4 regions of the Desulfosporosinus sp. Sb-LF genome follow, and region 1 is predicted to be linked to each of the others. Evidence: predicted binding sites of a transcription regulator. Region 1 holds the regulator's gene; each other region holds the start of a gene.
The links. The regulator LexA, encoded in region 1, represses DNA repair genes until DNA is damaged. The targets are predictions, from matches to a motif close to CNAACANNTGTTNG.

Region 1 (7,379 bases):
TATAGATACCATAAAAGATAAAACCTTTTGGATTAAAGGACAAAAATGCAACTTTAAAATGATAAAAAAAGCATTTCGAGATTATCCTACTTCAGTCGAGCTGGACAAACCACAGAAACCAACAAAATATATTAAAGGTATATCAGTGATCTCTAAAGAAGGCGGTTTCTTATCAATAAAACCTAATTCAGATAAAAGTGTTGATAATATATTTAGTATATCTTTCTCCGAATCTCTAAATTGTTTCATTGGAGGTAGAGGTACGGGAAAGAGCACAATCATAAATATACTCGAATTTGTCTTGGGGATGAAATGTCGTAGTAAGGAAACCTTGGAATTAATATGTAAACATACAAATGCAATGGTTTTATACCGTTACCATGATAATGATTATATTATTGTATTTTCCGCACCAGAAAAAGAATATTCGGATGATGACATATTAAAATCCTTTGAAAGGCAAACATATAAACAAAGCTATGGACGCCGATATTTCTTTTATAAGGACAGAATTGCAGATTATGCCATCATACATTATATTGAAGTTTATCGCCTAGTAAATCAAAATTCAGAACTTCAATTAGAGAAAGTAAACAGACGTGATTATTTGAACAAATTTTTTAATATTGGATTTTCTGTTAATGAATTAGTCCAAACCGCAGGCTCTGACGATATCAATAAATTTATAAATGATCTATTATTCAAAAATCAAATTGTTGCCACCTCTCCAGATGTGGGCAAAGTTAGAAGTATAAGAACGTTGAGTAATCTATTTTCATCAATTGATGACTTATTAATGAAAAGAAATGTACAAGTACATAATATTATTGAAGAATATAATGAGAAACAACATGGGCAATTAAGAATTGTTTATAACCAAGATAAATACTCTTCACATAATATTATTGCCGAGAATTTATTTAATCAAATTTCTGGTAAACCGCAGCAGTATTATATGAATTATAATATTAGAAATATTGACTTATTGGGTTACATAGATGGAATTCTTAGTAATATCGGTTTTGTGGAATTTCTAAAGCTATTTTATTATGATAAATTTGAAGAATTAAATCTAATAATACCAATAACGAATTTTTGTGAGGAAATGGATCAAAATCTAGTTGAACGAGAAGTCGTATCTATAAAACCTGAAAACATAATTAAAGTATTTGAGGATATAAAAAGTGATATTCTCAATCAAGCTAATTTAAAGATTCTAAAGGAATCTCTGCAATCCTATATAACTAGCATAGAATATTTCGAGTTAGAATTTAACGTAAACAATAAAGAGCAAGCTGATAGCCGAAAAACAGACTACAGGAGGGTTAAGAATCTGTCACTTGGCCAAAAGGTCGTTGCGATGCTTTCGTTTATTCTTAGCTATGGAGAATATTCAGGGGACAATACTCCCTTGATTATCGATCAGCCTGAAGATAACCTTGATAATCGATATATTTTTAAAAATCTGGTTCGAGATTTAAGGGATTTAAAGTCAAAACGACAAGTTATTCTTGCTACTCACAGTGCTACGATAGTAACTAATGCAAAGGCTGAGCAAGTAATTGTTATGGAATCAGATGGAGTAAAAGGGTGGGTAGAAAAAACGGGATATCCTACAGAACCTATAATAGTAAAGTATATCATCAACTTACTCGAAGGCGGAATTGACTCTTTTAACCATAAAAGATTTACGTATAGTGATATTTTAAAGGATGAAGATAATTTGGATAATTAGTAGGTAATTATCTGAAAGTTTGGGGGTAACCCCATGATGCTGCTTTTGCAGAATTAGATATTTTACATACGCTAGATATTTTAAGGATGAAATAAAAGCAGAAGCCCTACTATGCGTTAAATAGGCATTTAGCGCATAGTTGAAACGACTACAGAAGTGTCTCTACGTAAAAAGGTTAATCATCGTCTGAACCAGATTAAACTCACTCAGTCTAATCGATCTACAACCCAATTCAGGTGCTTTAGTAATGTCTTGTTAGTTAAATTAGTAAGATGATCTTACGCACATACTTAGGCCAATCACCATGGATTCTGTGGATCAGATGGATTCTATACTGAACTAGAATCCTCAATGCATTACAGAGGATTCTAGAGGCTGATTTTACATGGACAAAAACTAAACCTTTAACCTTAGTACAGTAGCAAAACGAGTCACACAGAAAAACGGTAACTGATTACAGGTTACTGGCAGAAGTTATAAAGAAAATCAACATTCGTTCCTGTCAACATTCAATGCGAAGACGTACCCATATAATAGCCCAATCGATGGATTCGGTTAAAAATCTATCGATTGGGCTATTATATGGGTACTCCCCCACGGTATCAAATACTCTACTTTACATAATATCTATTATCGGACCCATGTTAAAATAAATTCCTGCTGTATTAAAAGTTTGTCTAAGCCACTTGAAACACGCCAAAAAGTTCATGATAGAATTCCTAACTCATAGGCGTGTTCAAGTTCAATGCATAACTATGTCAATGTTGGTCCGGGTCTTCCGTATTTAACAATATATCGTCAATCTCGATTTCTGCAAAATCACCATCAGGGGTTTTAATACAGTGGCAGCAATTATCACATTGTTTTGTCGGATCAAGGTCACAAAGATCACACTCGCCGCATTCAGTACATGAACGATCTTCTAGTACGCATGGTTCACCAAGGCTTTTCAAGTTCTTCCCCTCCAGATTAAATGTATAGAATTAAAAAATACCAGGACTCATAATAAGGGCTTTTGGGTCTTTAGCTAGGCTTCGAAGCGCTGCATTGGACCGCTGGACTGCCCAACCTTCATCAAGTAAGTTAATAGTATCTCTGTAGCGTTGCTTGCTACCGAGTAAGACAAGTAATAAATCCCCGTCTGACCTTGTGACATAGGATACAAGGCACTGCCCTGCTTCTTGGGTCGTACCAGTTTTCAAACCACTGTCTCCTGGGTAGAGCCCAAGGAGGCTGTTCGTATTCTGCACCTCAGCGTAACGGTTTATTCCCCGTGCATCTTTCCATTGAACCCGAGCACTGGCCTGTTTAACATATTTCATAAGTTCTTCATTCTTAAGAAATAAACTAGCAATTTTACCAAGATCATTCGCAGTCGTATAGTGGTTAGAGTCAGGCATCCCATGAGGATTTGTAAAGTGTGTATGTTCACACCCTAGTTTGGCAGCGTATTTGTTCATTTCTTCAGCAAAGGCAGGGATTGAACCACTAACTTTCACTGCTATAGCGGCAGCGGCATCATTGGCACTGTGGACATATAGAGCTGTTAGAAGGTCATGGACAGATATTTCGTCTCCAGGCCTGAGTCCAAGACGGGATCCGTCAATATTCACTTCAGTTCCAACGCGCACAATATCCGTCTCTTTCAACGTCTGTAACGCCACTAGCCCAGTAAGAAGTTTTGTCGTACTGGCCGGAGCACGTTGTATATCAGCGTTACTTGTTTTCAAGACCTGCGTCGTTTGTGTATCTATAAGTACGTAGCATAAATCGGGCGCTGAGGGTTCCGACGGTGTTTTAGAACTAGTTGTGTTAGGTGTAGTTGCCGCTATAGTAGTAAATCCTTTGGCAATAGACTGGTTTAAGTTGCGTAATCCAATAAGCGCAAAAATACTAACAATTATCACTAAAAGATATAGTTTTGTCTTGGTAAAACTGAAAAAACTGTTCTGAAAACGTTTCAATGAATAGCCCCTCTTTTTATAAGTCGAACGCGTCTTGACTTCTACTTCTTAGTGGTATGAATACGAACAACGTAATTATAACGAATCTAAGTGCATAGGGCAAGTCTCACTCATCATTACTGAGATTGCCCCTCTTCTCCCCAATATTGCCATACTGCCAGAAACGGATAGGGGTTGATCCATTGTCCATTTGGAAGTTCAATACCAAAATGAAGATGGTCAGGTGTTGTTAAAGCATCACCAGTATGCCCCATGCTTCCCACAATTTCTCCAGCTTCAATTCGCCTACCCTTTACAAGAAATGGGGAAATTGATTGTAGGTGAGCATAATAATAATAATTTCCATCATCACCTCGTACACCTACACGTTCTCCACCCAGCCTGTTCCAACCTAATTGTTCAACACAGCCTCCAGAAATATTAACTATAGGAGTTCCTTCTTTACCAAAGAGATCTGTCCCTTCATGCCTGCGTTTTCCTCCATCTCGATCTGCTCCAAAACTATCTTCGTACCAAGTAATTCCTTTAACAGGGAATCTATACTTATTGGGAGAATAGTAAGTATATTGTTTCAGAATTCCACAACGTCTTTGAACAGTTTTAACAGTATTGGGTGGGATTGATCCCCAATTCAATGCTGAAAAAGGAACACGGAGATTAAGCTGATCAATTAACCTTTGCGCATCTTTTTCTGATAATGTCGACCGTATTGACAGAAGATCTTCATAGGAAATGGATGATGATATACGATGTTCTTGTGTACACTGCTTCACCAGTGCTGGAGATAGTGAAGATAAATACTGATAGACATCTGAAGGAATGGACGGTGGGCGATGAATTAGCTGCCATGAAATCAGCGCAAGAAACAACAAAATACTAATCTGAGCCAAGCCCCGTTTAAAGTTCACTAAAAGTTTCATTATCCGTCCCCCACTTTCCATAATCTTTTGATTTTACGACGAACATTTGTTTGCAGTTTGTTTCTATGAATGATACAATATTTTCTGTGAAGATGGAGGTGTGAGACTATGTACCCGGATTTATCGCAGCGGCAAACAAAAATCTTAGAGTTCATTAAACAAGAAATACGAAAAAAAGGATATCCTCCAGCCGTTCGGGAAATTGGCGAAGCAGTAGGTTTGCTATCAAGCTCTACTGTGCATGGCCATCTCCAGACGTTAGAAGAAAAAGGATATATCCGACGTGATCCTACAAAGCCTCGGGCGATCGAGATTTTGGATAGTTCCAGTGACATGTCTATTTCGAAGAAAGTCGTACATATACCCATTGTAGGCCGTGTCATCGCCGGACAACCTGTTTTGGCGGTCGAAAACATTGAAGGCACCTTTCCTCTATCCGCTGACCTTGTTCGGCAAGATGATGTTTTTATGCTGCGGGTTCATGGAGAAAGTATGATTGACGCAGGAATTTTAGATGGAGATTTTATTATTGTCCGTCAACAAAATGAAGCGCGAAACGGCGAAATTGTCATCGCTTTAATAGGTGAAGAAGCAACAGTTAAACGCTTTTTTAAAGAAAGAACGCTTATTCGACTTCAGCCTGAAAACTCATCCATGGAACCGATCTATTCCCAAAATGTTTCGATTTTGGGAAAAGTTATTGGGGTCTTCCGTACCTTCTAATAAAACGACCCTTAGTCAAAGATATGCTCTAAGAAAATCAGTTATCCTTCGAGTTTTAAATTCTCCCTCACAATAAAGGAGAGCAGATGGAAGTTCATCCACCAGCTCTCCTTTATTGTGAGGGAGAATTTAATTACATGAAATTTTACAGGTTTGCTTATCTTTAAAACGTTCTAAGCCTAATGATATTAACTGGTCGATTAACTCTGAATAAGAAATTCCTGTAGCCTCCCAAAGCTTAGGGTACATTGAAATTTCAGTGAATCCAGGTAAAGTATTAATCTCATTTAAATATATTTCGTTTCGTGAGGTAACAAAGAAATCGACCCGACTTAGTCCACACGCTTCAACAGCGCGGAAGGCTTCGAGAGCCATTTCCTGCATCCGTGTTGCCACGGATTCATTGACTGGAGCAGGAATCAATAAGCTAGAGCCAATATTAGAATACTTAGCTTCGTAAGAGTAAAACTCATGTGCAGGTTTTACTTCACCTGGAACTGAAGCTTTTGGTGTATCATTTCCCAAAACAGCGACTTCAATTTCTCGTCCATTAATAGATTCCTCTACGACGATTTTACGATCATATAATGCCGCAATATCTAAAGCATTTTTTAATTCCTCACGGTCGTGTGCTTTAGAAATGCCTACACTTGACCCTAAATTGGCTGGTTTTACAAAACAAGGATAGCCTATATTAGCTTCAATTTCATTAAGGCAATCTTCTGGCCGATCGATAAAGTCGACGCGCAAAAGAGTTACATAGCGTGCTAAAGGTAAATTTTTCTCTCGGAAGACCGCTTTCATACGATCTTTATCCATCCCTAGTGAGGATCCTAATACTCCAGAGCCTACATATGGGACATTGGCCATCTCCAGTAAGCCCTGAAGAGTTCCATCTTCTCCGTAGGGTCCATGAAGCACTGGGAAGATAAGATCAAAATGACCATCATTGGGAAGTACGCTACCATCTAAAGCCATAAAACGCGGGTGTGTAAGGTCAAGGACCAAAGTAACTTGGCGAGATTGATCTACCGAAGAAAATCCTTCTTTTATCGCATCCTCTGGGCGAACACCCCAAAACCATTGGCCTTGTTTATTAATTCCTACCGTCTCTACACTGTAGCGGTTACGATCAATAGCCTTGAAAATAGACTGGGCTGAATTTAAAGAAACCTCATGCTCACCTGAGCGACCGCCAAATAAAAGAACCACTCGAAGTTTGTGATCTTCCAAAATGCCCCACCCTCTCAATAAGTAATTGAAATTAAGTAATTGAAATTTAAAAACCATGTTATGTTATGCGAAGTCCCTTAATGGAGATACGTCTGTCACTATTAGTAGTATATGCCTGAAAAAGAAAAAAGGCTCCCACCTATCGAGCAAGAGCACCTATTTGATTAAGAGGCCAATAGCGAAAGAGAGTTCGCCCAGTGATGTTTTCTATTGGTAAAAATCCCCATTCTCTTGAGTCAGCACTATTATTACGATTGTCTCCCATAACAAATACCGAGTTATTAGGAACGACGATCGGGCCAAAGTCATTTTTCGACTGATCTACTACATAGGGTTCATAGAGTGGTTGACCATTCACATAAGTTTTGTGATTGCGTATCTCAATTTTATCACCTGGTAAGCCGACAACCCGTTTTATAAAGTCCTCCGTCGAATGGGCACTCGGTGGCGGATGGAAGACAATGATATCTCCAGGACTAATGTGGTCGAAATGTTTGAAAAATAACTTATCCACTATGACACGGTCTTCGAGTTGAATGGTCGGAAGCATCGAACCAGTGGGTATTTTACGGGCCTCAATAACATACGTTCGCAATACCCAAGAAAGCGCAAATGCAATTAGAACTATTTCTATTAATTCTAGGACGAATCGCATTGTACTTTTCGGTGACTCAGAATCTTTCATAATCCACCCCTTTCTAGCCTTTATAATACCACAGTACGGTGAATCTTTGAAAGGAAGACTGTGATTAGCATTTAAATAAATTCAAGAAGTTCCAAACACAGATATATATTTTAGCTTAG
Region 2 (7,379 bases), on a different contig from region 1:
TAATAATTCTTCGATGGATTCAAACTGTGTGTACCGTTGCATAAATTCAGAGGTAAAAAGTTCGGTGAATAATATCGAACCTTCGGTACTGTCGTAGCCCTCAATTCCTTCTTCCACAAGCTTCACCTCCAGTAATGGTTAGTCTGTTCATGTTTTGACGAGAATCTTGGGGTATGAATTAGGTTTGCTTTACAAGGTTAGTATTATACATAAAGTTCTAATGTGAAGAGAACACTGGAGTCACTTAAGATTCTTCCAAGTATAGTCTACAGACAAGATGCCAATGGGGTTTTCTGTGACGTTCCAATTCTGCTTCTTAGCCACCTCTGGTTTTCTGAAACAAATTAAATTACTATAATGTCCAAATGCACGACAGATGGAAGGTCTTGCCGAATGAATGCTGCATTTATTTTTATCAAGATCATAGAAAATACAGGTTCCATAATACCGAAGCTGATTTTTTAACTTCAAACGATATTGATGAGGCATCTCCATAATTCGATTTTTAATATCCTTTAACTCTTGCTGTGTTACTGGAACAGGACCACAACATAACCCCTTGCAGCTTGCACATGGAAGGCTTTCCAAATAGATTAACCTCCTAATAATTACATTAATTGGCTTGTAATACGTTTATAACTAAACAAAATGGACCAATTTGTTTATATAATAAAACAATGTAGTATTAGTTGTCAATCAAATTGGCTAAATATTATAACATAAAAATAATTATTTGTCAATATCAAATATCCATAAACTCTAATAGCATAAAGTCCTCTGCATCCCTCTTGATTTGATAGAGGATCTTATGGACATGTTAAACCTAAAAAAGAGGGAGTACCCCAAAGAGACAACCATTAAGATGGTTGTCTCTACTTTGTCCTTGTAAGCTATGGTAGCCGAAAATGGAGCACATTACGGGATTACGGTTCAGCAACTATAGCAAACTAGACATCATTGGATATTCCTCGTCGTCCACTGTTCCGCCACTGCTAAAGCGTACCCCGCTATTTAAAAAGGATGACCTAAAAACTGACCCATTACCAAATCTCGCACGTATCGAATCGACAGCCTGATCCACGGCCCTTTCTTTAACATAATCCCTTTCAAAAAAAGCTAATTGCTGAAAATCATTCTGACATAGCTCTGAAACCCTTACTCCCAAATGTCGAACCGGCTCACCTTTCCATAACTCGTCAAACAATTCGCAAGCAATCTTATGAATCGCATTTGTACAATCAACTGCAGAGAAGATCTTCCTCTGGTGCGAACAATTATAAAACTCGTTCGTCCTTAATGAAATAGATACCAATCGAGTACAATAACCTGATTGCCTTAACCTTGCGGCAACAGTTTCAGTCAATGACAACAGGACCAAATGGGCAGTCGTTTTATCCTCAACGTCAAAAGCAATTGTCGTAGAGTTGCCAATTCCCTTAATCATTGGTCTACGGCATTCCCTCACTGGGCTTGCTTCATTTCCGTTTGCGTAATTCCAGACCAACATTCCATGACTCTTTAGAAAGAGCTTAATGATCTTAGGGTCATAATGGGCTAAATTCCCAATTGTATTAATACCCCTGTTCCGCATCTTCTTAGTAGTTGCCCGACCAACCATAAACAGTTCCTCAATCGGGAGAACCCACATTTTCTCTGCAATCTCGTCTGGGAAAATAGTATGTACTTTATCGGGTTTCTTAAGCTCTGAAGCCATCTTAGCCAAGATCTTGTTCGTACTAATACCGACATTGACAGTAAAACCCAGCTCATGTTTGATACGATTTTTAATCAAATAAGCTGCCTTAACGGGGTCTTTAAAAAGGCGTTCCATGTTCGTGAAATCCATAAAATATTCATCAATGCTGTATTGCTCAACAAAGGGTGAGTACTCCCTTAAAATATCCCCAAAAGCTTTGCTACACTGCATATACAACTTATAATTCGGTGGCGCTATTATTAACTCTGGGCATTTCGCTTTGGCAGAGTAGATGGTTTCCCCTGTCTTAATATTAAATTTTTTGGCGGGAATCGACTTCGTTAAAACAATTCCATGCCGAGTTTCTGGATTGCCGCCGATTACTGAAGGTACGGACCTCAAATCAAGCGAATCGCCATGCTGTAATCGATGAACGGCTTCCCAAGACAAATAGGCACTATTCACGTCAATATGAAATATAATCCTTCGGCTCATGCACTTCACCCTATTTCTTAGAATACTTGTTTCTATTGTAACAAAACACTTGTTCTAGGTAAAGAGAATACATTCGCCAAATAATAGAAAATAACTATACATTCTGTTAAGTCGACCAGCCGATCTGCGAATATCAAATCTAAGGCACTACTTGTTGACAAGGCTGCGAATCTGGTTTTGTCGCAGTGGTATATAAATGGGAAGTAATAACTATAAGCTTCGATTGTTGGGCGTTTAGTGAAGCCGGTAGTGGCTCCATATACCTTAAGCAACTTTATATAGAGGAATCTCTCTAAAGACCCGCAGATAAATCAAAATAAGAATGCCATCTACTGGCATCCTTATTTTGATTGCATTTTTTGGCAACATAAAATAGGCCCCGCCTTGGAGCAAGGCGGGGCCTATTTTATGATTTATTCGGAACCCGACAGACGTCACAGCTACATAGACTATAATCACGTACTGTGGGGGACTGAGCAAGTACCCGCTTTACTTCAACTCAGGACAACTAGGTTCTCCCACACCCTACTAAGGTCACTGACGGTGCTAGGGTTGATAAATGGAACCGCCAGGGACGTGGCGTATTTGCCATATCCGAGCGAACCCTTTGTCGATTGGCACCTTTTTTGTTGTCGGTCTACCGGGTAGCCCCAAGAATCTAGCCAAAAAGGAGGTTCAACTCATGACCATGCTGGCAATGGAACAATGGGGTGATTTGGTCATTGTTTTGATGTTTTTTCGGAAGCGTTCATATCTAATACAGCAGTATCCAAGAAAGTCGTCGCCATTGTAATGTCTGATTAAAGCCCAGGCCGTCCAGAGTAAATCTTGTGCCATCATAAAGCTTTTTATTTTTAATTCTTCCATAGGAGTCAGTGGACGGCTGAAGTAGTTCTGAATTAAATGGTGGATAGCTTCTGCGGATAGTTTGGATTCAAGAATGTAGGCTGCCACATCCCAACAGGGATCGTTCATTCCAGAATATTCCCAGTCTATTAGATATGTTCTGCCAGTATCGTCAATGATAAAATTTTCAGGCACTGTGTCATTGTGACAGGGGGCCAAGATAGTATTTTTGATGTTTTCTTGGACAAAAGTGACTAATCGGTCTTTTAGGGTTGAGTAATCAAAGAAAAAGCCGCCGTGTAGTTGTTGGATAATCAGTTCGTATTTGGAAAGCTCCGTTTGCCAATCGAAGCGGTTTGAAAAATGTTTTGGAGAGGAGTGGATTTTTTTCATTATATTAGAAACGGATTCCAGGTTTTTGGGAGAAGAAGGATCAGAGTTAGCCATGTTTTGGCTGTTTTTTATGTATGTGCTTACTTTGATTCCGCTGTATTCATCAAAGTAAATGCAATCAGAGTTCACGCCGAACTCTGAGGCAATATTATTATTGACACTTTCCATTTTTCGATCAATAATCTGTTCCGTCATGCCGCCGGGCTGCCTGATGACATATTCGATACCCTTAATGTTCATTATGTAGTTGTAATTGGTAAGTCCGCCGGTAAAACGGGATTTGTCGAATACAATGCTTTCATCGTGAAAAGCATGGCGCAGCTTTTCTTGGACTAATTCTTCCATTCTCATATATAACTCCACCAAGGTTTTGAAACTTGGATTTTAGGATTATTTTTAATTTACTTTAGCAAAAAAACCTAACAAAATCAATGCATTTCTGGACCAATGGATTCAGGTGGCTTAGGCTTGTCGTGAAATTTCCCGGTTTAGTAGTTTTTAAAATGTGATTTAAAGATAAAAGGTGTTTTTAACTCGATGAATTCATGAATTTGGAACGTTTATATCGATTGTGCAATAAAATACTCTTTGTACAAGAAATCGATTTTGTTAGATATAATAATGCTAATTATATCTATATATTCTTCAAAAAAACAATTTCTGCATGCGATATTATAAAAGCAACAAATTATCGGCTGATAAAAAAGATGAAAATAACAATCCTTGAAATTTAAATCTATAGAGAGAGGGGTTGTTTCAATGGAATATTTTGGAGAAGAGGCATTGGGTCTCGTTGAAACAAGAGGTATGGTTCCGGCAATTCAAGCAGCGGATGTCATGTGTAAAACGGCTGACGTTGTTCTTGTTTCGTATGAAAATGTGGGTTCTGGGCTTGTCACGGTTATGGTTAAAGGCGATGTGGCTGCAGTGAGGTCAGCTGTAGAAAACGGTGCAGCAGCGGCAGCAGCCATTGGCGAGGTGACAGCCTCCCATGTTATGCCCCGCCCCATCAGCCGGGTAGGCAAGATTGTTTCGAGACATGACATTGATGCGGAATGAACATTGATTAGTTTGGAAAGGGGTATCCGTGTGGACAAGAACAGTGCTTTGGGGTTCATAGAAACGTATGGCCTGGTTTCGGTGCTAGAAGCTGCGGATGCCATGTGCAAGGCTGCGGATGTGGAATTGATTGGTTATGAAAATGTGGCTTCCGGTTTAATTTCCGTCGTGATTCGTGGTGACGTAGGAGCGGTGAAAGCGGCTGTAGAGGCTGGCATCAAAGAAGCCAGCAAGGTGGGCAAGATCTATAGCTCCAATGTCATTGCCAGGCCGCATGCGGACGTAGAAAAGATTATCGCTAAACACGTTATTGACTGGTAGTTTAACGCATTTGTTGAACCTTTGATTCTGCGAGCGGAAAGGGGAGAGTGACTGAGATATGAATAGGATTGACAATGATTTGCTCTCCGTCCAAGAGGCTCGGATTCTTGTGGAAAACGCCCGCGAGGCTCAAAAGGTACTGGCGACTTTCCCCCAGGAAAAACTAGATAATATTGTCGGGCATATGGCTGAAGCAGTGTATAACTATGCCAGGGAACTTGCCATTATGTCCTATGAAGAAACGGGATTTGGTAAATGGCAGGACAAGTTTGTCAAAAATGTTTTTGCGAGCGATTTTCTGTATAAGAAAATCAGGGACATGAAGGTTGTTGGGATTATTGGTGAAGACAAAGAAAACAAGACCATGGATATTGGCGTACCCGTTGGAGTGATTGTCGCATTGCCTCCTTCAACGAACCCTGCATCCACGACAATATATAAAGCACTGATTGCCATAAAATCTGGTAACGCTATTGTTTTCTCTCCTCATCCTAAGGCCAAAAAAACGATCGCCAAGGTGCTTGATATACTAATACGGGCTGCGGAGGAAAGTGGATTACCAAGTGGTGCTATCGGATATTTGCGAACACTGGCTGTGGACGGTACAGTTGCATTGATGAACCACAAAGACACATCGCTTATTCTGATTACTGGTGTACCCAAGATGGTCAGTGCGGCATATACATCCGGTAAACCAACCATTTATGGTGGCCCGGGTAATGGACCAGCCTTTATCGAGCGTTCAGCTGACATAAATCAGGCCGTGGAAGATATTATTGCCAGCAGAACATTCGATAATGGAATTGTCTCAGCCTCGGAACAATCCATTGTTGCTGAGGGTTGTATCGCCGATGAAGTAAGGCAAGAACTCAGGAGAAGTGGAGCTTATTTCATGTCAGGACAGGAATCGGAACAGCTTAGTAAGCTTTTTTTTCGTCCCGATGATAGTTTGAATCCGGAAATTGTCGGTAAATCAGCTATTGAGGTGGCTCAGCAAAGTGGCCTATGTGTCCCGGCAAATACAAAAGTATTGATTTCCGAACAAAAATATGTATCTCCTAACAATCCGTATTCTAGAGAAAAGCTTTGCCCGGTTCTGGCATTCTACGTTGAAAAGGATTGGATGAATTCCTGCGAAAAATGCATAGAATTGCTTATTAATGAGGGTCGGGGACATACCTTGGTGATTCACTCGAAGAATGAGGCTGTGATTCGTGAATTTGCCCTAAAAAAACCTGTATCAAGAGTCCTGGTGAATACTCCCGCATCATTAGGGGGTATAGGAGCGACAACCAATCTCTTTCCGGCATTAACCTTGGGTTGCGGCGCAGCAGGGGGCGGCTTTACTTCTGATAATGTCACACCCATGAACTTGATTAACATCCGAAAAGTCGGCTATGGTGTGCGAAAGCTGGAGGATATAACAAAGGGTGTACAGGCGGGAGAGATTCCTGAAAAAAACGGAAATTCACGCTCTGACAATCAGAGTTCCATAGAAAGTTCGCACGATTTGAAAGAATTGCTCGAAAAATTACTTGAGCAACTTCGATAACGCTGAGCCAATAAGAATTTATCCTACTGAATAAAGTGAGAAGGAGAAAAAAGTTGGATATTAAAGAGTTTTCAAATAAATTTGCGGATGCAACCAAGAATTTGTCTTTGGAAGAAACGGCTGCCATCATGAAGCTGTTTCAGGGGATCTCCAAGGAACTATCCGTAAACAGTACTTCGACGAATAGCGTGACGAAATCGCCGGTGTTTGAAGGGGAAATTACGGGGCTAACGCCACGTTTGGAACGACTGAAAGCAGCTTATTTAAAAGTTAAACCCAGTATTAGTACCTATCGTGCTAGAGCTTTCACTCAAGTAACCAAAGAAAATTCGGGCCTGCCCAAAATACTTCTGCGGGCAAAGTGTTTCAGAAAAGCTTGTGAGACAGCTCCCTTAGTGATTCAAAACGATGAGTTGATTGTCGGACATCCCTGCGGGAAAGCGAGATCCGGTGCTGTATCCCCTGATATTGCCTGGAGATGGATTCGAGATGAACTGGACACCATGTCAACTAGAACACAGGATCCTTTTGAAATAAGCGAAGAAGACAAACGGATTTTAAGAGAAGAGATCTTCCCCTTCTGGGAAGGTAAGAGTGTGGATGAAATCTGCCAGCAACAATATGAAGATGCTGGCGTGTGGTCTTTTTCTGGAGAAGCTTATGTCAGTGATCTTTCTTATCATCAGATTAATGGCGGTGGCGATACCGCTCCAGGGTATGATGTAATCCTGATTACGAAAGGCATTGATGGTGTAAGGCAGGAGGCTGTTGAGAAATTAAGCAGCTTGTCCATGGTGAATCCAGAGGACATTGATAAGATTTACTTCTATAAGGCTGAAATTGAGACTTGTGACGGAATTTTGGCCTATGCCAAGCGACTTTCTAATTATGCAAAAGAGCTGGCTGACAGAGAGCAAGATTCAGCCCGCAAGAAAGAGCTTTATAAAATTTCCGATGTTTTGACTTATGTACCAGCCAATCCACCCCGGACCTTCCATGAAGCGCTCCAGTCAGTCT
Region 3 (7,379 bases), on a different contig from region 1:
TTTTATAGAATTGCTTCCATAATTGACGGTACTCAATTTCAGTACCGTCAACTTCTGGCAACGTCAACTCGTCGGCAAAGATCAGCTCCGCTTTTTGTGACCGATAAATTAAGGCCATACTGTGAGTTTTATCATAAATCATAAATGTTTCGTTCCGGAATCGGTCGCAAAAATGCACTGATAGAAGAGGCAACACAAAGTTTTTAGGTTCAATTACCGCCACTAACACTTCGCCATAAACGGAAAAACGAACAAATCCCATGAACTTCTGACTTTCAGACGTTAAATGGCGTACAGCTTTTTGGAGGGAACAAACCGTATCGTCCGTGAGCATCGTCATCACCTTGCACCCATACTTAAAACCCAAACGTAGGAAATGATAGATTAACAATTCTTTATTCGGAGCACATGTTAAAAAACCAAGCTTAATCAACTCCTGTGCTTTAGAGGATATCTTTGATGGAATCGAGTTAAAAACCCTGTCTGCCTTATGTTCGTCCGTTTCAATCCATTTCGCCGTATCAAAAAGGCTCTGCTGTACACCTGGGGGTCGGATGATACTGGGATTCTCCTTTTGCTCGTAGCTTTCAAAAACGCAACACATCAGCCCTTCAAAACTACCATCATAAGCGTAGACTAAATCTGTCCTGTCAGGCATTGTTGCACATCCTCTCTCGTAAGGAAAGGCTCGTTAAATAGCGACAGCTGTTCAGGATAAGGAGACGGAAGCTTGTGTTGATCAGCCATAAGGGCTCTAATGGCTCCATCGGACGTTATTTTTAAACCCTCCATGATTTTTCCCTTACAGGTAATAAAATACTGTGCGCGTTTTAGGACAATACCCATCTTTTTAAGTCCAGAAAAATCGATCGGGCCAGTTCTCCTAGCTGTAAGAATACGCATCGCACTTGTCACGCCGATTCCAGGCACTCGTAAAAGCATCTCATAGGGCGCTTTATTAATCTCAAGAGGAAACTTCTCTAAATGGTTGAGTGCCCAATTGCATTTGGGATCCACTTGTAAATTGAAATTAGGATTTTGTTCATCAAGCAGTTCTTTAGCTTCAAAGCCGTAAAACCGTAAAAGCCAGTCGGCCTGATAAAGCCGATGCTCTCGCACTAGAGGTGGTTTGATATCTATAGAAGGTAGTAGTGAATGCTCAGCCACCGGTATATAGGCAGAGAAAAAGACTCTCTTAAGATGGTATTTTCTGTAAAGCCCTTCGGTTAGAGTTAATATCTTATGGTCTGTGTCGGGAGTCGCCCCCACAATCAGCTGTGTGCTCTGTCCGGCTGGCACAAATTTGGAAGCATGACGAAATTTTACTAGATCAGTACTGCTTTCCTGGATTTTAGTAGTAATCAGTCCCATCGGACGTAGTATGGACTCCTTCGTCTTGTCTGGGGCCAAGAGCTTTAGACTCTCCTGAGAAGGCAGCTCAATGTTTATACTCATCCGGTCAGCCAAAAGTCCCAAGCGGGTAATGAGCTCACTATCTGCTCCTGGTATTGCCTTGACATGAATATAACCGCCAAAGTGATAAACGTTACGCAATATCTCAAGAGCCTTAATCATTTGCTCAATCGTATTGTTCGGATTTTTAATGACCCCTGAACTCAGGAATAAACCCTCTATATAGTTCCGCCGATAGAAGTTGATTGTAAGTTCTGCGAGTTCTGAAGGCGTAAACCCGACTCTTACGATATCGTTTGACATGCGATTGACACAGTATTTGCAATCAAAGATGCAGACATTCGTCATCAGTACTTTTAGTAACGATATGCATCGCCCATCGGCCGAAAAGCTATGACAAATCCCAGCTTTTGCTGCGCTACCTATACTGCCTTGCTTGCCACTTCGGTCTACACCGCTGGAAGTGCAAGCCACATCATATTTAGCTGAGTCTGACAAGATTGTCAATTTATTATAAATATCAATGTTCAACACCCCTTACCTAGCAACTATTAAACACTATAATATGAAACGTATGTTCTTGTCAAAAGGAAAAAGGGCAAACACGTGTAAGAGTGTGATCGAGCAGGAGGGCGAGCACATATCAATAGAAACCTTTTAGATTTGCCATCAGAAATAGGGGTGTTAATCATGGCGGAAATTAAAGATTGCACTGAAACACTCAATGTGTTAGTGTAATATAGACTTAATATGGTAACAGGGGAGCTGGAGTTTTCTGGCTGAGAGGGGCAACTTGCCCGACCCTCAACCTGATCTGGGTAATGCCAGCGGAGGAAGGATTTGAGAATAGGGACGCCGCATTACTGCGGTGTTTTTTTATGCTCAGTTCCCCTGCAGTCTCGCACGGCGGACCTTAACAAGGCATACCGTTTTATTGATCACGCACGATATTGATGAGGCTATTCTTCTTTCGGACAGAGTCGTTGTTCTAAGCCAACGTCCCGCTCAGATTATCCAAGAGTTTAAAATCCCATTCCCACACCCGCGTGATCCGGATGAGCTGTTGCTTTCTAGTGTTGCGTTAGATCTTAAAAGGCAACTATTGCACCTACTCATCCCTTAATCACAAGAATTTCTCGCTAAAAGCAAGACACTTCACGAGAGAAAGATTATCGACATGTTAGCTAACAGCCAAACCGAACAGTTGTGCCCCGCACTTCGGACTTCGTCGCAACCATCCTTGATCGCTAACCGATCCGGGCGATGCGAGGGCCTACTTTTGATAGCCCGATCAAGGATGATTATCGTCTAGATCGGGTCATTTTAATCCCTAAGCTGGAGATGTTTGTGCTCACCATACATTCATCGAGAGAGTACAGGAAGTATGGCCCGGCATTAATAGATAGGTTTATCCAACATAAAGGGTAATAGGTAATAGGCGACAGCTAAGTATGAAGGAAATTGAATGTTTCAGGGCCTATTCATTTATACTATAGGAGATCGAGCTTAGGAGAATTTGAAAAAAGCGTGCATCAGAAATCGTAATAATGAAAGAGATGACTAAATGATCGATCGTAATTTTAACGGATATCAATTAAGTAGCGAGTTATTAAAAGCCATTAGTTTGTTGAATTTCATCAGTCCCACCAAAGCCCAGGAACAGGTGATCCCGGCTGTCTTGGCCCGAAAGGATATCATCGTTAAGTCCCAAACTGGTAGCGGAAAGACGGCGGCCTTCGCTATTCCTATTTGCGAATTAGTGGACTGGGAACAGAATAAACCGCAAGCCTTAGTGCTCACACCAACCAGAGAACTTGCAGCTCAGGTCAAAGAAGATATGTTCCATATTGGCCGATTCAAAAGGTTAAAAGTTGCTGCAATTTATGGGAAGTACCCTTTCCACGTTCAGGAAAAGGAACTTAAACAAAAAACCCATGTTGTGGTTGGAACCCCAGGTCGGTTGATCGATCATATCGAAAGAGGGACTATTGATACATCCAATATAAACTATCTCGTCATCGATGAAGCCGATGAAATGCTGAATATGGGTTTCATCGAGCAAATTGAAACCATCATTTCCAGCTTGCCTCAAGAACGGGTGACGATTTTATTGTCAGCGACAATGCCTCAAGACATTAATGTTTTATGTAATAAAATCATGAAAGACCCAATCTGTATGGAAATCGAAGAACAACATCCAGCGACAGATCGGATCGCTCAAGAACGATATCAGGTCGATCAAACGGATAAAATGCAGCTTCTACTAGATCTAACGATTGTCGAAAACCCGGATAGCTGCATGATATTTTGCAATACCAAACAAACGGTCGATGAGGTGTACGCTGAACTCGTAAAGCTAAACTATTCTTGTGAGAAGCTTCATGGGGGAATGGAACAACGGGATCGATTGAGCGTCATGAATGAGTTTAAGCAAGGATTTTTCAGGTATCTATGTGCAACAGATGTTGCGGCCAGAGGTCTGGATATCGAGGACATTACCTTGGTCATTAATTATGATATCCCATATGACCGAGAAAGCTATGTTCATCGGATCGGTAGAACAGGCCGCGTCAACAAGTTGGGTAAAGCCATTACGTTTGTTACCAAAGAGGAAAATAAATTTTTGAAGGATATCCATGACTACATCGGAAAAGAGATACTTTTGAAGGAAAGACCGGAAGAAGAAACGGTGCGTCAGTCGAAACAATATTTCATGGCGAAAATCAAGACGCCGCCAGATATCAAAGAAACAAAAGGCGCGCAGCTGAGCACTGAAATTATGAAAATCCATGTGAATGCCGGGAAGAAAACAAAGATGAGACCGGTCGATATTGTTGGCACACTATGCAGTATTCAAGGAATAACTGCGGCTGATATCGGGATCATCAATATCCTGGATGTATCTACCTTTGTCGAAATCTTAAACAATAAAGGTGAGCTGGTGCTGCAAGATCTGCAAAACACTCCGATCAAAGGTCGGCTTCGGAAGGTAAGCAAGGCGGATAGGTGAAAGGGAGACTCTGTAGTTTTGTAGTGCCAAGAGAAGAGAGTCATAATTCAGCTGGCTTCCGAACTTTGCCAATGAACTACGGAGGCCTTTTATAGATGACACCACATAAACAATTTCATACAGCGCCTAAACTGTTGGAAGGGTGCTGAACATCGCGGCAAAAAGTACTTAATCAAATATGTACGAGCATGATACCCACCAAAACGCACGCAATGACCAAATGCCACTGTTTTATTACACTGACCTTAAGAACTTTGTGCTTATACATTGCACCAGATAGAATGACCAATAGCATAATAATGAGTGCGATATATCCGGTAAAGTTGCGACTCGGTCTACCGAGATCATTGACGATGAAAAAGATACTATGACCAAGGCCTATAGCAAATGATATCCAGCCGAGCGCAATGTGTGATTCTCTCAAATGAAGAATTGTTAAACCGCTTTTTACTTCTTTTACCTTTGCGATTTTCTTTTTACTCAGCCAAAAAATAACAGAACCTATTGCCAAGATTATTGAGATGAATCCCATCTTGTTCCAAAATCGTTCTTGCGTTCGGATAGACCAGTCGTTTATACCGTAACAGGATAACCAAATTGCATATAAGCAGAATAATGCACAACAAGAAGACCATAAGACTGTATCTGAGCAGAAAGTCTTCTTAGTCTGTAATATATTCAAAAATAATCCACCTCCAAATTTAATTTTAAGTTTATGCTATAAATTTTAGCAAGTGGTTAATTAATTGTGAAGTTTTTGAGAATAAATTGCTCATTTCAACCTCTTTCTACAAAATTAGAGAGAAAGAGGTTGAAATGAGCAAAGCTCCTTCCTAAACCGGAAGGAGCTGCTTGATTGGGTGGAACGCAAGATAGAAAGCTTTAATGCTGAGCTTCGTCTCTTTTTTCCGCTATGAAACTCTTAATACTTTCTTTGCGTCGATCATTTTTAGCTTCAATATCATGCTTCTCATCCGCTGTAATCTCATCTGCATGCTCGTCAAGGTAATCTTCAGCTTCATGCAAATTTGCTAGAGTATGATCGATATGTTCTTGCAGGTGCGCCTCATTATCCGCCCGATTATCTGGTTTAGCCAATTTAATCCCTCCTATCCATCATGATTCTCTTTATGATGACCTAAATTGTAAGGAACTATGCACGCCATCGGCAATACTAAATTGAGGAATATCTGGGGAAATAATTGAGGTTTTAAAATATGTAGTATCAAGAGTATGGCTCGAAAGAGCAAGGTGCTTCGCGTATCGACGCGGAGCACCTTGCTCTTTATTTGGGGAATTTTCTTAGTGCAGGGGGGGCACCTTCAACATATAATACAAAAACAAAGATTATTTTGTAACATGTGAGGGGGTAGCAACGTGAAGGATATCTTTAGTATTTTTACTGAACGGAGAATTCAGGAAGCGATTGCTAGGGGGGATTTCAAGAACCTTCCTGGTGCAGGAAAACCTTTAAAAATTGAGGGTCTGTACTTTTTACCTCGAAAGCTTAGAGCAGCATACATTGTTCTGAAAAATTCAGGCTATATCGATCAAACCACTAAAGGTTACGATCATTTGCCACCGTCTACAACTGGCGCTTCACACTTATCTGATGGAAATCCTTCTATTTCTAGACAAGATCTTTCTGAAAAGGTCTATAATCATAACGTCATGATGGATTGCAGACATAGGAGATAGAAAGTATCTGGTGTGCATGAGCTCTGGCAAGTGAATTAGTGATGTCAATCATGCTATGGCAAATACTTCCTTTACAAAAGAAAGATACTCTGGTGCATTTTTAATATCAGGTTCACCATTGGATTGAGCTAACCCATGTCGTATGGCACGTTTGATAATTGTGTCAAAAACCTTGATATCTGGGGTTTCAGCAAAACGTTTCCGTAGTTCTTGGAGCATCACATGATGAAGGTTAGTATGGTCTTGGACCATCGTAGGTAATAGCCCTAAAATATTTACCTTTGCACCTTGTTCCTGAATACTCTTGATTAAAAAAAGTGTGTCGTAGATGCCATCAATAGATAGACCCTCCGGAAGGACAGGGATGATAATATCTGTGGAGGCTAAAAGGGAATTCATAGTTGGTATGTCATTGCTCGGAGAAGTATCAATTAGTATGTAATCGTATTGAGTTTTTATCTGACCGATTGCATTTTTCAAAAGGTATTTGGGGGCGGGAAATTGCTTGCTATTAAGATGTGCCATTACTTTTGGGCTAAGATCAGAAAGAGAATTGTTTGACAAGTACAGATCCACTCCAAACGCATTCTGCTTGATGTCTTTCATTTTTGCTTCGCCAATTAAAACATCAAAAATTGTTTTCTTTAAGTCAATCTTCTTGATTCCAAACGAAAATGCAATGTGACCTTGAGCATCCATGTCGATGATAGCCGTCTTATATCCGAGACTAACTAACCCTACTGCCATGTTTGTGACGGTTGCCGTCTTGCCAACCCCACCTTTCTGCGAGGCAACAGAAATGATACGTGCAGTTTTAACAGTATTAGGAGTATTAGCGATATTAGTAGTTTTAGTATGTTTAGCCATGTGACAACAACCCCTTCTTAAACTATTTATGGTTTATTTTACCATATTATACAAAGGGAGTATATACTTTGATTAAGTAACGTAGAGTAAAGTAAAGCCAAATTAACCTAATGCAAGGCCTAGGCTCCCTTAAATAAAGGCAAGTGTAAACGAGGACTCAGATTTATCGAGCGACAATTGTCTCGCAGAAAATCCTTAGTTCCTATAACAAACTCTTAAATGAAGCGGATGCTTTGGCTCTCGAGGATAAAGATATTTTTTATGAGTTTATGAGCATCTGGAAGTTGCTTGAAGAAGTTAAAGAAGAGTCGACTAAGAAAACAATGTCCAATCAACAGCTGCTAAGCGAACGCCCAGCGGCTGTTGATTGGACATTGTTTTCTTACTTAGT
Region 4 (7,379 bases), on a different contig from region 1:
TTTCCTAAAGACTCAAAAATCTTGCCTAATCCCATTGGTACAGCGCCTGGTGCTATCATCGAAAAAAACGGTAAGACCGTTATTATATTGCCGGGTCCTCCATTCGAAATGAGGCCCATGTTCGATAATTATGCATGGTCAGAGTTGCAACAGATTATTGGACCGCAAGCCATAAGGATGAACGAACGTGTCCTTAAAGTATTTGGCATAGGTGAATCGGCAATTGAAGAGGTACTTGGTGAACTGATGAGCCTGCAGAATGTTACGATGGCCTTACTGGCTAAACGAGCTGAGATGCACATTCGCTTAGTGGCGAGAAGTTCAGAAGAAACGTCTGGGGAAGCTAAAGAAACTTTAAATTGGGCTGAAGAAGAGATTCGCCGTCGTTTAGGAGACAAAGTTTTTGGCCGTGATCAGGAAACCATGGTCGGCATAGTAGGGGAAAATCTAAAAAAGAAGCATTGGAGCATATCAACGGCTGAATCGTGTTCAGGTGGCTTGTTGGGCGCTGCCCTCACCCAGGAGCCAGGAAGTTCTGAATTCTATCTGGGTGGAGTAGTTAGTTATTCTAATTCCTTAAAACAAGGGCTTATTGGGGTGAGTCATCAAAGTCTTGAGTCGTTCGGCGCAGTGAGTGAAGAGGTGGCGAAGGAGATGGCCGAAGGAATCCGTTCAAAGGCAGGCACTGACCTGGCTATCTCAACGACAGGAATAGCAGGACCAGGTGGCGGTACTGATGAAAAACCAGTGGGGCTTGTTTATATTGGATTAGCTTCGCCTGAAGGGATTCATGCGAAAAAATTTCAGTTTTATGGAGAACGGGAGTCTGTTCGCCAGTTGACCGTTCAAGCGGCTTTAAATGAGGTAAGGCTGCACATGTTAAAGAACGAAAGGAGACTACAATTAGGTGATGGTTGAACGTTTACAATTGTTTGGTGATATTCAGTTGAGCAAACAGGTTTTACAAGCTTTGTCAGAGATGGGCTTTGAAGAACCTTCTCCAATTCAAAAAGCCGCAATCCCGATTGCTCTTGAAGACGTTGATATAATTGGTCAGGCCCAGACCGGAACAGGTAAAACCGCAGCTTTTGGTATCCCGGTCACTGAGAAGGTAAATTCTAAATTCCAAGCCGTACAAGCGCTTATAGTCACTCCAACTCGTGAATTGGCGATCCAGGTCGCTGAGGAAATTGCGAAAATTGGAAAATATAAGCATGTAAAACCGTTGCCAATTTACGGTGGCCAGCCCATTGATCGTCAGATTCGCGCTTTGCGAATGGGTTATCAGGTGGTCGTTGGAACTCCTGGCCGGTTGTTAGACCATTTGAACCGGGGTACGCTTCGCCTGCAACATGTAAAAATGGTGGTTCTTGACGAAGCGGACGAAATGTTAGATATGGGTTTTATAGAAGACATTGAGAGTCTTCTAAGAGAAGTTCCTACCGAAGGTCGACAAGTTATGCTTTTCTCGGCAACAATGCCGCCGGGAATTCGCAAATTAGCTCAGACCTATATGAATTCTCCTCGTTCTGTATCAGTTAGTCGAGATGAATTAACTGTTCCGTTGATTGACCAGGTCTTTTATGAGACTAGGGAGAGTGTTAAAGTCGATGCTTTAGGCCGAATTATCGATATGGAGGATATTGGGCAGGGAATTGTTTTTTGTCGCACAAAACGTGGGGTTGATGAGCTTGTAGTGGCTCTTGAAGCCCGGGGATATTTTGCGGATGCTTTGCATGGGGATTTAAGCCAGCAACAGCGGGATCGAGTCATGAAACGGTTTAGAGATGGAAAGTCCGAATTACTGGTGGCAACAGACGTAGCAGCAAGAGGCTTGGATATTAATAATGTGACCCATGTCATCAACTTTGATATTCCTCAGGATCCGGTATCTTATGTGCATCGAATTGGAAGAACCGGACGTGTCGGACGTAAAGGGCAGGCAATTACCTTGATTTCGCCTAAGGAATATCGCCAACTCCGGCTGATTGAAAATCTTACGAAGACGCGAATCCGTCGGCAGGAACTTCCTTCGTTATCTGATATAAGTGAGCGTCAGGCAGAAAATCTTAAGAATCAGCTCATAAGACTGATCCAGGGTGATCGACTGGGGAGTTATCGTGCGATCGTTGGGGAATTGTTCGACGAATATGATTCAATTGATGTGGCAGCCGCTGCCCTAAAATTTGCGGTCGAGGGAGCGAGCGTAGAAGAACGCATCGAAGGCAAAGCTCAAGATGACTATCATTTTGAAAACACTGGAGCAGCTGCGGGTATGGTGCGCTTTTTCATGAACATCGGTAGGGTACAACAAATTCGCCCTCAAGATATTATTCGTTGGATTGCCGATGAAAGTGGAATTTCGGGGAACATTATAGGAATGATTAATATTTATGACAAATTTACTTTTGTAGAAATTCCTGAGGAATATGCCTCTAGGGTTTTGAGCTGCATGCATCAAAATATGATCAAAGGGCGTAGGGTGAGTGTTGAACCTGCCAAAGCTCGTGAGAATGATTAGTAAACATGGGAAGTAATTATTTTCATACGTGTTCTCTTTGCAATAGTCACATTTTGCAGTGAATTCCTTTACGTGAATATGCGAAAGGGCTGTAACAAATTGTTTCTGGATTATAAACCACTTTGTTGGTGTATAATCCTCTTTTTTTGGATTAGTTGCCATCAACGTCTTGAAATAATATCAAGCTAATTTTACCCCCAATTTCATATTGCGAATTAGAAGAATTTTGTAATATAATTTCTAATATAGTCGGTTGTAAAATAAAGAAATTGACAAGTATCAAGGCCTACCTCTATAATGAGAACCGAACAGATGTTTTGCCAACCGCAAAGATAACCACAAAATACATTGACCAAGATGAGGAGGAAAACGAAATGGCCGAAACGAATAAGCTAAAGGCACTTGACATTGCACTTGCTCAGATTGAGAAGCAGTTTGGCAAAGGATCGATTATGAAACTTGGGGAATCTTCGGCAGGAATGACGATCGACGTTATCCCGACGGGTTCTCTAGCGATAGATCTTGCTTTGGGGGTTGGAGGGGTGCCGCGCGGGCGGATTATTGAAATTTATGGACCAGAGTCTTCGGGTAAAACAACTGTCGCGCTGCATATTATAGCTGAAGCCCAAAAATTGGGCGGAGCAGCTGCATTCATTGATGCAGAGCATGCCCTTGATCCAGTATATGCTAAGGCCCTAGGAGTTAATATTGATGATTTGCTGGTAGCTCAGCCGGATACTGGAGAACAAGGGTTAGAAATTTGTGAGGCACTTGTACGTAGTGCTGCTGTGGATATCGTAGTAGTTGACTCTGTGGCAGCCTTAGTTCCTCGAGCAGAGATTGAAGGAGAAATGGGAGACAATCATGTTGGTTTGCATGCCCGTCTCATGTCTCAGGCCTTGCGAAAGTTGACAGGGTCCATCAGCAAAAGTAATACTTGTGTTGTTTTTATCAATCAAATTCGTGAAAAAATAGGCGTTATGTTTGGAAGTCCGGAGACAACAACAGGTGGTCGGGCGCTTAAATTTTACGCCACGATCCGGATGGACATTCGTCGGCAAGAGGCCTTGAAACAAGGGCAGGATATAGTCGGTAATAAAACCCGAGTCAAAATCGTGAAGAATAAAGTAGCGCCACCCTTTAAACTAGCGGATTTTGACATTATGTATGGAGAAGGAATTTCTCGTGAAGGAAGTATTGTCGATATTGGCACCGAAATGGAGATTATTGCAAAATCGGGGGCCTGGTACTCCTATAATGGTGAGCGGTTAGGGCAGGGGCGTGAGAATGTTAAAGAATATCTCAAGCAACACCCAGAGATGGCAAACACTCTTGAACAACTGATTCGCACGAACATGAACCCCATTGTAACCATGGTCGAAGACGAAGAAGCAGAAGATGGTTCACTTGACGAGCTTTAAACCTTCAAAAAGCGCCAGGGAAGTTGCATTGGATTGTTTATCACGCCGAGCTCTAACCCATTATGAATTAGAGACACGTCTCAAGCAAAAGGGCTTTGAAAGCTCGGAAGTTAATGATGTGCTGGAAAGAATGGAGAAGTTGGGTTATCTCAACGACCGAGACCTTGCGATGGCATACTCGATAAACCGACTCAAGCATTATTCTCGGCAAAGGGTCCAACAAGATTTGCAAAATCGAGGGTTAGAGTCCCAATTGATTGAACAAGCGTTGGAGTTAGCGTATTCAAGTGATGATGAGTTTCAGCAATGTCTAACCCTCGCAAAACGGTGGTGGGTCCAAGAGGGCAAACATTGGGAACAAAGAATTGATGTTAAACAAACAAAGAGGTCTATTCCACGTGAACTATGGCTTCAGCAAAAAGTTGCTCGAAAGCTTGGACAACGCGGATATTCTTCGGAGATGGTGCGAGACGTACTATACCAAATTAAAACTGATAATTATGTTGAATAGCGCTAGGGTTTGGGGTATAGAATGCACCAGTTTAGGACAAGCTTGACAATGTTTACAAATGATATTAAAATCTTAACAGAGACCTGTCTCTGTTAAGATTTAACCTTTAATGGTTTTCTTATAGATTTCGTAGTAGTCAGCTAATATAGGGACTTTTTTGACTAACGAGAGTTGTAGGAAACGGGGGGAACTACCCGTCTTAAAGGTTATGCTTATGGGACTGGTTTTGAAAACCAGTTTTTTTAATGTGAAAAAATAGAATTTTGACAAACAAGGAGGTGTATACGTATGATCGCATTTATTACCGGTTTAGTCGCCCTTTTGGTAGGATTAGGTCTAGGTGTCTTTATAGGTTGGCTTTTTCGCAAAAATACTGCTGAAAAGAGTATTGGATCGGCAGAAGAAGAGGCTAAGCGCATCGTTGAGAATGCCCTTGCTGCAGCTGAAAGCAAGAAAAGAGAATCTGTCGTTGCTGCTAAAGAAGAAGTCATGCTTATTCGCAATGAAGTAGAAAAGGAAACTCGGGAACGGCGTGGTGAGCTCCAACGGCTTGAACGACGTTTGGTTCAAAAAGAAGAGAGCTTGGACCGTAAAATCGAGTCACTTGAACGCAAAGAAGAAAATATTCATCTCAAGGAAAATGAAGTAGAACAGCAACGAGAAGAGTTAAACCAGCTTGTTGGAAAAGAGCAAGCGGAGTTAGAACGCTTATCTGGCATGACCACGGAAGAGGCTAAGCAGCTACTGCTAAAGAGAGTTGAAGAAGAGGTTCGCTATGAGTCAGCGATCATGATCAAGGAAATTGAGACTCGTTCCAAGGAGGAAGCCGAGAAACGGGCTAAAAACATTATTGCCTTAGCTATACAGCGTTGCGCAGCTGACCATGTAGCTGAAACGACTGTATCAGTTGTGGCGTTACCTAGCGACGAAATGAAAGGTCGAATTATCGGCCGTGAAGGACGTAATATTCGTACTTTGGAGACCTTGACAGGAATTGATCTTATTATTGATGATACGCCTGAAGCAGTTATTTTGTCAGGTTTTGATCCGATTCGTCGGGAAGTTGCAAGAATTGCTCTGGAAAAACTCATTGCAGATGGTCGTATTCATCCTGCGCGGATTGAGGAAATGGTTGAAAAGGCTCAGAAAGAAGTCGACCAAAAAATCCGCGAAGAAGGGGAACAAGCGACATTTGAGACGGGTGTCCATGGGTTGCATCCTGAATTAATTCGCTTACTTGGTCGGCTTAAATTCCGTACAAGTTACGGACAGAATGTCTTAAAGCACTCGACGGAAGTATCTCATTTGGCAGGATTGATGGCTGCGGAGTTAGGTGTTGATATTCAGCTTGCTAAGCGTGCGGGTCTTCTGCATGATATTGGCAAGGCTGTTGATCACGAAATGGAAGGGACACATGTACAAATTGGAGTTGACCTTGCCCGTAAGTATAAGGAATCCAGTGATGTTGTACATGCTATCGAAGCTCACCATAACGATGTAGAGCCGAAAACCATTGTTGCAGTCCTAGTGGCTGCTGCTGATGCGGTTTCTGCTGCACGTCCAGGGGCTCGAAGAGAAACACTTGAGACGTACATCAAACGTCTACAAAAATTAGAAGAAATCGCCGAAAGTTTTGAAGGAGTAGAAAAGTGCTTTGCTATTCAAGCAGGGCGAGAAGTTCGCATAATTGTGAAACCCGACAAAATTGACGATGTACTTGCTCCGCGGGTTGCGCGTGAGATTAGTAAACGTATTGAAGAAGAACTCGAATATCCGGGACAAATCAAGGTTGTAGTGATTCGTGAGACTCGAGCAGTTGATTTCGCGAAATAGCCATAGGCAGTATTTAAACAGGCGATCCTGGGGATCGCCTGTTTTTTATAGTAATCGGGGATAATCAAATAAACCGTCTGCTGTCGTCATCGTAGATGAGGACCAAATATACCCAGTCGGATGGGGAGGTTTTTAAGCAGGAATTTGCAGTTCGATGCCGAATTAGTGTTTTGTTAAGGTCCGAATTAGAGAGGAATGAAAACTAGGATGTTCAATAATTTGCAGCATAAGGATGGGGGACGTGTCCAAGACGGCGTAGGACTACTGACTTCAATTTTGTTAAGATACTCTGAGATGGGGTCGGTTCATTATTGCCTAGATCAGCATGCTCTTAAGTTCACGTTTATCATTTCGCAACACCAAGAGGTCTCTTCCCTCCAAAGGGTCCTTAAACCTGCTTTAGAATTCTTCCATCAACTCGAAAGGCAGAGCATGCGAATTTGCGAGATTGCTTGCCGGAGTGAGGAAAATGTCTGTGTGCTTATGATAACACGAGATGTCGATAGTATGACACAACGTGAAGTGGGGCTTATTGTTGAGCTATTAAAACGGGAATACAAAAAACATCTTGTTTTTGATAAAATAGATTTGCCAGAAGATGAACAAGTTTTTCAGGAAGAAATGATCAGCCAAATGCTGTCTTCAATCCAGTCCTGTGATATCGATAAAAATGTGGTTGCGTTGCGAGAAAAGGGCCGGGTGTTAGTCTTTAAGAGCTAGTTACTAAGAATCATCGAGTGAATAAACAGTCGTAAAATGCCAAATAATAGAATGTTATCGAGACTATAGTTTGGTTGATTTGGAAGGAGGTACGTTTTTTGCGCGTACTTTTTATTGGGGATATTGTGGGTAAACCTGGAAGGGAAGCTGTTAAACGTTTTCTAAAGCCTCTTCAGGAAGACTATAATGTTGATGTCACCATCGCTAATGCAGAAAATGCTGCGGCTGGAAAAGGTCTGACGAAAGAGATAGCCGAGGAACTTTATAATTACGGTGTTCAGTTTTTGACGATGGGGAATCATGTTTGGGATCAAAGAGATATTATGAATTTCATTGATCGTGAATCAAGGCTTATTCGACCCGCGAACTATCC

Region 2: a site for LexA is predicted at 2,234-2,247, ahead of E4K68_RS08135 (DNA polymerase IV). Genes of this name have one in related genera too.
Region 3: a site for LexA is predicted at 1,981-1,994, ahead of E4K68_RS15440 (putative DNA modification/repair radical SAM protein). Genes of this name have one in related genera too.
Region 4: a site for LexA is predicted at 2,827-2,840, ahead of recA (recombinase RecA). Genes of this name have one in related genera too.

Annotation. Positions count from the first base shown of each region.
Region 1 is NZ_SPQR01000017.1:6,618-13,996, forward strand. Features, by position in the region: gene E4K68_RS18085 (Spaf_1101 family AAA-like ATPase) at 1-1,735, shown strand, start outside; gene E4K68_RS18090 (hypothetical protein) at 2,494-2,688, opposite strand; gene E4K68_RS18095 (serine hydrolase) at 2,719-3,699, opposite strand; gene E4K68_RS18100 (M23 family metallopeptidase) at 3,816-4,619, opposite strand; gene lexA (transcriptional repressor LexA) at 4,728-5,342, shown strand; gene E4K68_RS18110 (D-alanine--D-alanine ligase) at 5,472-6,575, opposite strand; gene lepB (signal peptidase I) at 6,715-7,260, opposite strand; gene E4K68_RS18120 (methionine gamma-lyase family protein) at 7,371-7,379, opposite strand, start outside.
Region 2 is NZ_SPQR01000004.1:348,684-356,062, reverse strand. Features, by position in the region: gene E4K68_RS08145 (hypothetical protein) at 1-117, opposite strand, end outside; gene E4K68_RS08140 (YkgJ family cysteine cluster protein) at 241-588, opposite strand; gene E4K68_RS08135 (DNA polymerase IV) at 938-2,191, opposite strand; gene E4K68_RS08130 (choline kinase family protein) at 2,867-3,781, opposite strand; gene E4K68_RS08125 (BMC domain-containing protein) at 4,190-4,489, shown strand; gene E4K68_RS08120 (BMC domain-containing protein) at 4,520-4,810, shown strand; gene E4K68_RS08115 (acetaldehyde dehydrogenase (acetylating)) at 4,869-6,362, shown strand; gene cutC (choline trimethylamine-lyase) at 6,416-7,379, shown strand, end outside.
Region 3 is NZ_SPQR01000010.1:69,590-76,968, forward strand. Features, by position in the region: gene E4K68_RS15435 (TIGR03915 family putative DNA repair protein) at 1-658, opposite strand, end outside; gene E4K68_RS15440 (putative DNA modification/repair radical SAM protein) at 637-1,938, opposite strand; TPP riboswitch at 2,162-2,267, shown strand; gene E4K68_RS15445 (hypothetical protein) at 2,282-2,536, shown strand; gene E4K68_RS15450 (DEAD/DEAH box helicase) at 2,978-4,423, shown strand; gene E4K68_RS15455 (hypothetical protein) at 4,596-5,105, opposite strand; gene E4K68_RS15460 (small acid-soluble spore protein Tlp) at 5,306-5,521, opposite strand; gene E4K68_RS15465 (DUF1992 domain-containing protein) at 5,801-6,121, shown strand; gene E4K68_RS15470 (AAA family ATPase) at 6,170-6,988, opposite strand; gene E4K68_RS21480 (hypothetical protein) at 7,258-7,379, shown strand, end outside.
Region 4 is NZ_SPQR01000007.1:16,256-23,634, forward strand. Features, by position in the region: gene E4K68_RS11655 (competence/damage-inducible protein A) at 1-918, shown strand, start outside; gene E4K68_RS11660 (DEAD/DEAH box helicase) at 908-2,521, shown strand; gene recA (recombinase RecA) at 2,896-3,942, shown strand; gene E4K68_RS11670 (RecX family transcriptional regulator) at 3,920-4,453, shown strand; gene rny (ribonuclease Y) at 4,742-6,286, shown strand; gene E4K68_RS11680 (hypothetical protein) at 6,482-7,006, shown strand; gene E4K68_RS11685 (TIGR00282 family metallophosphoesterase) at 7,105-7,379, shown strand, end outside.